One region of the Shigella sp. SIG3 genome, then DNA from elsewhere that is predicted to be linked to it. Evidence: predicted binding sites of a transcription regulator. Region 1 holds the regulator's gene; the other holds the start of a gene.

Region 1 (5,126 bases):
GATCCCAAAACCGGAAAGTCTCCCCTCGCAGGTGGAGTATCAACTGACTGAACATGGCGGTCATGTTGGCTTTATTGGCGGTACATTACTTCATCCGCAAATGTGGCTGGAGTCACGCATTCCTGACTGGTTAACAACGTATCTGGAGGCGAAATCATGTTGATTCCGTGGCAAGACCTCTCCCCCGAAACGCTGGAAAATTTAATTGAAAGCTTTGTGTTACGTGAAGGCACCGATTATGGTGAACATGAGCGTACACTTGAACAGAAAGTCGCCGACGTCAAACGCCAGCTACAGTGCGGAGAAGCGGTGCTGGTATGGTCGGAACTGCACGAAACGGTCAATATTATGCCGCGCAGTCAGTTTCGCGAATAACCTGCAACCGTCGGCGGACGAGATAATAGTGATAGCTAAGTCATGGAGTTACTATGTCTGCCAAACATCCGGTCATTGCGGTAACAGGATCCAGCGGCGCGGGGACCACCACCACCAGCCTCGCGTTTCGTAAAATATTCGCGCAGTTAAATCTGCATGCAGCTGAGGTGGAAGGCGACAGTTTTCACCGTTACACCCGCCCGGAAATGGACATGGCGATCCGCAAAGCGCGCGACGCCGGGCGGCATATCAGCTACTTCGGCCCCGAAGCGAACGACTTCGGCCTGCTGGAACAAACCTTCATTGAATACGGTCAGAGCGGCAAAGGGAAATCTCGCAAATATCTGCATACCTACGACGAAGCCGTACCCTGGAATCAGGTACCGGGAACATTCACCCCCTGGCAACCTTTACCAGAACCCACTGATGTACTGTTTTATGAAGGTTTACACGGCGGCGTAGTCACGCCACAGCATAACGTTGCGCAGCATGTGGACTTACTGGTCGGCGTAGTGCCTATCGTTAACCTTGAGTGGATTCAAAAACTGATCCGCGACACCAGCGAGCGCGGGCACTCACGAGAAGCAGTGATGGACTCGGTAGTGCGTTCAATGGAAGACTATATCAACTACATCACACCGCAGTTTTCCCGCACCCATCTTAACTTCCAGCGCGTTCCCACCGTCGACACTTCAAACCCGTTCGCGGCAAAAGGTATCCCGTCGCTGGATGAAAGCTTTGTGGTGATCCATTTTCGTAATCTGGAAGGGATCGATTTCCCTTGGCTGCTGGCGATGTTGCAAGGCTCATTCATTTCCCACATCAATACGTTAGTGGTACCTGGCGGCAAAATGGGGCTGGCAATGGAATTAATTATGCTGCTGCTGGTGCAACGATTGATGGAAGGAAAGAAAATCGAGTAACTTTGCTATTATGCCGGATAAAATACTATCCGGCTTCACAACGGGATAGTTAAGTCACGCGGCAACCACTTCATACGAGTGAGTAATATTCACCGCTTTTTCCAGCATCAACGCCACTGAACAATATTTCTCGGCAGAGAGATCAACCGCACGCGCAACCGCTGCGTCTTTCAGGTCGCGACCGGTGACGATAAAATGCAGATTAATGTGCGTAAACAGGCGTGGTGCCTCTTCGCGGCGTTCAGAGGTCAATTTTACTTCACAATCGACCACATCCTGACGCCCTTTTTGCAGGATCGAAACCACATCGATGGCACTGCAACCACCCGCCGCCATCAACACCATTTCCATCGGACTTGGTGCTTTATCGCCTGAGTTGCCGTCCATTAAAATCTGGTGACCAGAGGCGGATTCGCCCAGAAAAGTTAACCCTTCGACCCACTTCACTCGCGCTTGCATTTTTGCTACTCCACTGCGTCAATTTTCCTGACAGAGTACGCGTACTAACCAAATCGCGCAACGGAAGGCGACCTGGGTCATGCTGAAGCGAGACACCAGGAGACACAAAGCGAAAGCTATGCTAAAACAGTCAGGATGCTACAGTAATACATTGATGTACTGCATGTATGCAAAGGACGTCACATTACCGTGCAGTACAGTTGATAGCCCCTTCCCAGGTAGCGGGAAGCATATTTCGGCAATCCAGAGACAGCGGCGTTATCTGGCTCTGGAGAAAGCTTATAACAGAGGATAACCGCGCATGGTGCTTGGCAAACCGCAAACAGACCCGACTCTCGAATGGTTCTTGTCTCATTGCCACATTCATAAGTACCCATCCAAGAGCACGCTTATTCACCAGGGTGAAAAAGCGGAAACGCTGTACTACATCGTTAAAGGCTCTGTGGCAGTGCTGATCAAAGACGAAGAGGGTAAAGAAATGATCCTCTCCTATCTGAATCAGGGTGATTTTATTGGCGAACTGGGCCTGTTTGAAGAGGGCCAGGAACGTAGCGCATGGGTACGTGCGAAAACCGCCTGTGAAGTGGCTGAAATTTCGTACAAAAAATTTCGCCAATTGATTCAGGTAAACCCGGACATTCTGATGCGTCTGTCTGCACAGATGGCGCGTCGTCTGCAAGTCACTTCAGAGAAAGTGGGCAACCTGGCGTTCCTCGACGTGACGGGCCGCATTGCACAGACTCTGCTGAACCTGGCAAAACAACCAGATGCTATGACTCACCCGGACGGTATGCAAATCAAAATTACCCGTCAGGAAATCGGTCAGATTGTCGGCTGTTCTCGTGAAACCGTGGGACGCATTCTGAAGATGCTGGAAGATCAGAACCTGATCTCCGCACACGGTAAAACCATCGTCGTTTACGGCACTCGTTAATCCCGTCGGAGTGGCGCGTTACCTGGTAGCGCGCCATTTTGTTTCCCCCGATGTGGCGCAGACTGATTTATCACCCCGATATCAACTATGCACTTCGACAAACGCTGGTGCTATGTTTGCCCGTGGCCGTTGGGTTAATGCTTGGCGAATTACGATTCGGTCTGCTCTTCTCCCTCGTTCCTGCCTGTTGCAATATTGCGGGCCTTGATACGCCTCATAAACGTTTTTTCAAACACTTAATCATTGGTGCGTCGCTGTTTGCCACCTGTAGCTTACTGACACAGCTGCTACTGGTAAAAGATGTTCCCCTGCCCTTTTTGCTGACCGGATTAACGCTGGTACTTGGCGTCACTGCTGAGCTGGGGCCATTGCACGCAAAATTGCTTCCTGCATCGCTGCTCGCCGCCATTTTTACCCTCAGTCTGGCGGGATACATGCCGGTCTGGGAACCATTGCTCATCTATGCGTTGGGCACTCTCTGGTACGGATTGTTTAACTGGTTTTGGTTCTGGATCTGGCGCGAACAACCGCTGCGCGAGTCACTAAGTCTGCTGTACCGTGAACTGGCAGATTATTGTGAAGCCAAATACAGCCTGCTTACCCAGCACACCGATCCTGAAAAAGCGCTGCCACCGCTGCTGGTGCGCCAGCAAAAAGCGGTCGATTTAATTACTCAGTGCTATCAGCAAATGCATATGCTTTCCGCGCAAAACAATACCGATTACAAGCGGATGCTGCGTATTTTCCAGGAGGCGCTGGATTTGCAGGAACATATTTCGGTCAGTTTGCATCAGCCGGAAGAGGTGCAAAAACTGGTCGAGCGTAGCCATGCGGAAGAAGTTATCCGCTGGAATGCGCAAACCGTCGCCGCTCGCCTGCGCGTGCTGGCTGATGACATTCTTTACCATCGCCTGCCAACGCGTTTTACGATGGAAAAGCAAATTGGCGCACTGGAAAAAATCGCCCGCCAGCATCCGGATAATCCGGTTGGGCAATTCTGCTACTGGCATTTCAGCCGCATCGCCCGCGTGCTGCGCACCCAAAAACCGCTCTATGCCCGTGACTTACTGGCCGATAAACAGCGGCGAATGCCGTTGCTTCCGGCACTGAAAAGTTATCTGTCACTAAAGTCTCCGGCGCTACGCAATGCCGGACGACTCAGTGTGATGTTAAGCGTTGCCAGCCTGATGGGCACCGTGCTGCATCTGCCGAAGTCGTACTGGATCCTGATGACGGTATTGCTGGTGACACAAAATGGCTATGGCGCAACCCGTCTGAGGATTGTGAATCGCTCCGTGGGAACCGTGGTCGGGTTAATCATTGCGGGCGTAGCGCTGCACTTTAAAATTCCCGAAGGTTACACCCTGACGTTGATGCTGATTACCACCCTCGCCAGCTACCTGATATTGCGCAAAAACTACGGCTGGGCAACGGTCGGTTTTACTATTACCGCAGTGTATACCCTGCAACTGTTGTGGCTGAACGGTGAGCAGTACATCCTTCCACGTCTTATCGATACCATTATTGGTTGTTTGATTGCTTTCGGTGGTACCGTCTGGCTGTGGCCGCAGTGGCAGAGCGGGTTATTGCGTAAAAACGCCCATGATGCTTTAGAAGCCTATCAGGAAGCGATTCGCTTGATTCTGAGCGAGGACCCGCAACCAACGCCACTGGCCTGGCAGAGAATGCGGGTAAATCAGGCGCATAACACTCTGTATAACTCATTGAATCAGGCGATGCAGGAACCGGCATTCAACAGCCATTATCTGGCAGATATGAAACTGTGGGTAACGCACAGCCAGTTTATTGTTGAGCATATTAATGCCATGACCACGCTGGCGCGGGAACACCGGGCATTGCCACCTGAACTGGCACAAGAGTATTTACAGTCTTGTGAAATCGCCATTCAGCGTTGTCAGCAGCGACTGGAGTATGACGAACCGGGTAGTTCTGGCGATGCCAATATCATGGATGCGCCGGAGATGCAGCCGCACGAAGGCGCGGCAGGTACGCTGGAGCAGCATTTACAGCGGGTTATTGGCCATCTGAACACCATGCACACCATTTCGTCGATGGCATGGCGTCAGCGACCGCATCACGGGATTTGGCTGAGTCGCAAGTTGCGGGATTCGAAGGCGTAATACAGGCTAAACCATCGGATAAGGCATTCACGCCGCATCCGACATATTTTGCCTGATGCGTCTTATTTACGCCCCAACCACCTTCGCCACCGCGTGGGCGAAACGTTGCATCCCCTCATCGATATCCGCATCTTCCACCACCAGCGACGGTGCTAAACGCATCACATCCGGTCCGGCATTCAGCACCATTACGCCAACCTCTGCACCCGCATACAGGAAATCACGCGCCCGACCTTTGTAGTGTGGTTTCAGCTCCGCGCCAATTAACAGCCCCATACCGCGAATATCGCTAAA
Region 2 (5,126 bases), on a different contig from region 1:
CATGGTGTCGGCAATGGTTTCATAGCCGCCGAGGTAACCGAGGTACGCCAGGAAAGAGTGGCTGCCGTTCAGCATACGCAGCTTCATCATTTCGAACGGCACAACGTCTGCAACGAACTGTGCGCCCACTTTATCCCAGTCCGGGCGACCATTAACGAAGTTATCTTCAATCACCCACTGACGGAACGGTTCGCAGGCAATGGCGCATGGGTCGTAAACACCCAGCTGGTCAGCAATTTCCTGTAAGGTTTCTGGCGTCGCCGCCGGAACGATGCGGTCAACCATGGTGCACGGGAAGGTGACGTTCTCTTCAATCCATGCCGCTAGTTGCGGGTCACGCGCCTGAGCCAGCCCCAGTACCGCGACCTTCGCCACATGACCGTTTTCACGCACGTTATCGCAGGACATCACCGTAAATGCTTTCAGCCCTTTTTCACGACGCAGACGCAAGGCTTCGACGATGTAACCAATCGCGGACTTCGGCGCAGTCGGGTTTTCCAGATCGTGCTTGATCAGCGGGTTATTGAGATCCAGTTGACCGCTTGCCGCATCAGCGCAGTAGCCTTTTTCCGTGACCGTTAGAGAGACAATCGCCGTTTGCGGACGCGCCATCGCGTTGAGAATACCTTCGCAGCCGTCGATTTCCGGATGCAGCGCTTCTTTCATCGAACCGATAATTTTCAGCTCGGTGCTTTCTGCGCCTTTTTCCGCTACGGTGTACAGCAGTTGCTGTTTTTTCAGGTTTTCGATCAGCATACGGTCGTTGCCTGGCATCAGGTTAACTTCGCAGATGCCCCAGTCGCTGTCGGTGCTTTCCAGCAGATGATGGGTATACAACGCCTGGTGCGCGCGGTGAAACGCCCCGCAACCGAGATGCACAATGCGTGATTCCAGACGAGAATGATCCCATGACGGGCGGGCAACCGGCAGATTGCTGTCAACAATAGTAGTCATCGTAAACTCCAGAATCCGTCTTCAGAGAGTGACGGCAAGGAAGAAGGAACCGGCACGGCGCGCAGCCATGCCGGTGGGTATTAACGGCTAAAGAAAGCGCGCTGGATCGCCAGTTCGACACCGCGAACTTCGGCCAGGCCTTTCAGACGACCAATTGCGGAGTAACCAGGGTTGGTTTTCTTCTTCAGGTCGTCCAGCATCTGATGACCGTGGTCCGGACGCATCGGGATCAGGTCTTCTTTGCCTTCCGCTTTACGACGGTGTTCTTCTTCAACAATCGCTTTCACCACTTCGTACATATCAACGTCACCGTTCAGGTGCGCCGCTTCGTGGAAGGTTTTCGGGTTATCTTCACGCATGGTGGAGCGCAGATGGGTGAAGTAAATACGCGGACCGAACTGCTTGATCATATCAACCAGATCGTTGTCAGCACGCACGCCGTAGGAACCGGTGCACATGGTGAAACCGTTCGCCATGCTGTTTACGGTATCAACCATCCACTGCATATCTTCAATGGTGGAAACAATGCGCGGCAAGCCGAGGATCGGGCGCGGCGGATCGTCCGGGTGAACCGCCATACGCACGCCAACTTCTTCAGCAACTGGAATAATCGCTTTCAGGAAGACGGCAAAGTTTTCGCGCAGTTTGGCTTTGTCGATATCTTTGTACAGCTCCAGGTGCTTACGGAACTGGTCGAGGGTATACCCTTCTTCCGCGCCCGGCAGACCGGCAATGATGTTACGCGTCAGACGCGCTTTGTCTTCGTCGCTCATAGTGGCGAAGCGTTCAGCTGCCTGAGCAATTTCTTCTTCGGTGTAATCCGCTTCCGCGCCTGGACGTTTCAGGATATGCATTTCGAATGCAGCGAATTCGATCTGGTCGAAGCGCAGAGCTTTGGAGCCGTCTGGCAGCACGTATTCGAGGTCAGTACGGGTCCAGTCGAGCACCGGCATGAAGTTGTAGCACACGGTGCGAATGCCACACTGCGCCAGGTTGCGCAGAGTCTGCTGATAGTTAGCGATCCACTGCTCATAGTTGCCAGTGTGGGTTTTGATATCTTCGTGAATTGGTACGCTTTCTACGACAGACCACACCAGGCCTGCGTCTTCAACGATCGCCTTGCGTTTGAGGATCTCTTCTACGGACCATACTTCGCCGTTCGGGATATGGTGCAGCGCGGTAACCACGCCAGTTGCGCCCGCCTGACGGACATCAGCTAAAGAAACCGGATCGTTTGGGCCGTACCAGCGCCAGGTCTGTTCCATGATTTTTCCTCTTTCACATAGTGGGTTCCACAGCAAAGAGACGCGGAACCTTGGAGTTGTTTAGGTATCCGGATGAACAACCAGACCGCAGCCGTGGCGTTGCATCGGATGAGATGGCGTATAAGTTCTACCTTTTGGTAAGACATGTCAACCCGAACTCTGAAATTGGTTAACCACATCACAAGAATTTCACTCTCATGGTTGTTGCTGCAAATTGCAGCAAAGGGTAATCGATGGTTATTGATCAGAGGATGTGACATTCATCGCAACAATGGTTGACCAATTTGCATGACATGTCGCCCAAAATAACAACGGTTCAACCAAGTAAGGTAAAACGTTATGCATGTGCTTAACATTCTCTGGGTGGTATTCGGCATTGGCCTGATGCTGATACTGAATTTGAAGTTCAAAATCAATTCAATGGTGGCTTTGTTGGTGGCGGCGCTGTCCGTCGGGATGCTGGCAGGCATGGATTTGATGTCGCTGCTGCACACCATGAAAGCGGGCTTCGGCAACACGCTGGGAGAACTGGCTATCATCGTGGTGTTCGGTGCGGTCATCGGTAAATTGATGGTCGACTCCGGCGCGGCTCACCAGATAGCACATACGCTGCTGGCGCGTCTAGGTCTGCGCTATGTTCAGCTGTCGGTGATTATCATCGGCCTTATTTTCGGTCTGGCGATGTTCTATGAAGTGGCCTTTATCATGTTAGCGCCGCTGGTTATTGTTATTGCCGCCGAAGCTAAAATTCCGTTCCTGAAACTGGCGATCCCGGCAGTAGCAGCTGCCACTACCGCACATTCACTGTTCCCACCGCAGCCGGGTCCGGTGGCGCTGGTGAATGCTTATGGCGCGGATATGGGGATGGTTTATATCTATGGCGTACTGGTGACGATCCCAAGTGTAATCTGCGCAGGTCTGATCCTGCCGAAGTTCCTCGGCAATCTTGAGCGCCCAACGCCATCATTCCTGAAAGCAGATCAACCGGTAGATATGAATAATCTGCCCTCTTTCGGCGTTTCGATTCTGGTGCCGCTGATCCCGGCGATCATTATGATCTCTACCACCATCGCCAATATCTGGCTGGTAAAAGATACCCCTGCCTGGGAAGTGGTTAACTTTATTGGTTCCTCGCCGATTGCGATGTTTATTGCGATGGTGGTTGCATTCGTACTCTTTGGCACCGCGCGTGGTCATGACATGCAGTGGGTGATGAACGCTTTTGAAAGCGCGGTGAAGAGTATTGCAATGGTGATTCTGATCATCGGTGCGGGTGGCGTGCTGAAGCAGACCATCATCGACACCGGCATTGGCGACACCATCGGCATGTTGATGTCCCACGGCAATATCTCGCCCTACATTATGGCATGGCTGATCACTGTGCTAATTCGTCTGGCGACGGGTCAGGGTGTCGTTTCGGCGATGACCGCCGCCGGGATTATCAGTGCTGCAATCCTTGATCCAGCAACCGGTCAGCTGGTTGGCGTGAATCCGGCGCTGCTGGTACTGGCGACGGCTGCGGGTTCCAACACCCTCACCCACATTAATGATGCATCTTTCTGGTTGTTCAAAGGTTACTTTGACCTGTCAGTAAAAGACACGTTGAAAACCTGGGGTCTGCTGGAGCTGGTCAACTCCGTGGTTGGGCTGATTATTGTGCTGATTATTAGCATGGTAGCGTAAAAGAACACCAGAGCCTGCCAATGGCAGGCTCAGACTGATGACTAAAGTCTAAAAATGTGCCCGGACAGTCCCCTCGCCCCTCCGGGGAGAGGGTTAGGGTGAGGGGAACAGACCAGTAAAGTGCGCTTTGTTTATGCCAGATGCGACGCTGACGCGTCTTATCTGGCCTACAAAGGGCTAACGTGCAGGTTTTGTAGGTCTGATAGCGTAGCGCCTCAGGTACCAGCATTAGCAATGCGCTGTAATTTTTTTATTGATAAACAAAAGTCACGCCAATAATCGATTGCACATTCCCTGCAGTCACCTGCCCTCCGGTACGTGCGTAATTTGCCGTTAATCCCAGACTTACCGCCGAAGTTCCTACTGCTCCTAACGATACCGTGTTATTCGTTGGAATAATCGTACCGTTGCGCGTCAACTGTACGCCGACGCCCTGCGCTGGTGAAAACGACGCGGTATTGGTGAAAATCGAGTTGCCCGCATCTGCGGTTGTGCCGGAGAGGTAATACCCCAGGTTTTGGCTTTTCGCACAATAAACGGTAAGAGGAATTGGCACTGAACCAGGGTAGTCCGGCAGAGTAACGGTGACATCACGAGCAGAAACATCACAACCGCCAGTGGGCACCACCACATCATTATTGGCGTAAATATTCCACACAAACTGAAAATCATCGCTGTTATAGTTGTTGGTCTGTCGCAAAATAAGCACGGCAATTAATGAACCAGCTTTAATCGCCACCCCGCCCGCACTGCTCACAGGCGTCAAATAAAGCGCCACCGGCCACGGCTTATCCGTTCTCGAATTATAAACAACCCGCGGCGTTTCGCTGGTGGTCGGAAATGGATAGCTACTGCCACTATATTTTACGGTCCCGGAAAAATTAGATAACACGCCGCCGTAAGCCGAGCCTCGTTGCAGTGTGACATAGTCTGTAATGGTTTCCGGATAATCGTTATGGCAAAAGATTTGCGTCGAAAGATCTACGACCAGGTTTTGCCCCACATTCACGACAGGCGCAAGGTTTACATAAACATTAGCGCTGCCACCGCCAATAGGGATAGCGGTACCATTGGCGGTTTTACAGGCGAATGACCAGGCATTTACCGACCAGCCCATCAGCAGTACAGCAAACAGGGTAATAGCTCGTTTCATTACAATTATCTCTTCGGGTTCAGCTGTAGGTATAGGTGATGCTAATCACTGCCTGAATGGTTCCCTGAGTG

What was found. Region 1 encodes CRP, which controls carbon source genes, mostly activating them, when cyclic AMP is high. Its sites were predicted from a motif close to ATGTGANNNNNNTCACAT; they were not measured.
Region 2: uxuA (mannonate dehydratase) is a predicted target of CRP. The motif match lies at 2,471-2,488, and genes of this name have one in related genera.

The regions. Positions count from the first base shown of each region.
Region 1 covers NZ_JBQZXE010000003.1:29,427-34,552, forward strand. Annotated here, with positions in the region: gene ACUU1I_RS01440 (hydrolase) at 1-163, shown strand, start outside; gene ACUU1I_RS01445 (YheU family protein) at 157-375, shown strand; gene ACUU1I_RS01450 (phosphoribulokinase) at 429-1,298, shown strand; gene ACUU1I_RS01455 (OsmC family protein) at 1,353-1,757, opposite strand; gene crp (cAMP-activated global transcriptional regulator CRP) at 2,059-2,691, shown strand; gene ACUU1I_RS01465 (YccS/YhfK family putative transporter) at 2,742-4,832, shown strand; gene argD (bifunctional acetylornithine/succinyldiaminopimelate transaminase) at 4,899-5,126, opposite strand, start outside.
Region 2 covers NZ_JBQZXE010000081.1:7,846-12,971, forward strand. Annotated here, with positions in the region: gene ACUU1I_RS14250 (fructuronate reductase) at 1-954, opposite strand, end outside; gene uxuA (mannonate dehydratase) at 1,035-2,219, opposite strand; gene gntP (gluconate permease GntP) at 2,559-3,902, shown strand; gene fimH (type 1 fimbria D-mannose specific adhesin FimH) at 4,153-5,055, opposite strand; gene ACUU1I_RS14270 (fimbrial protein) at 5,075-5,126, opposite strand, start outside.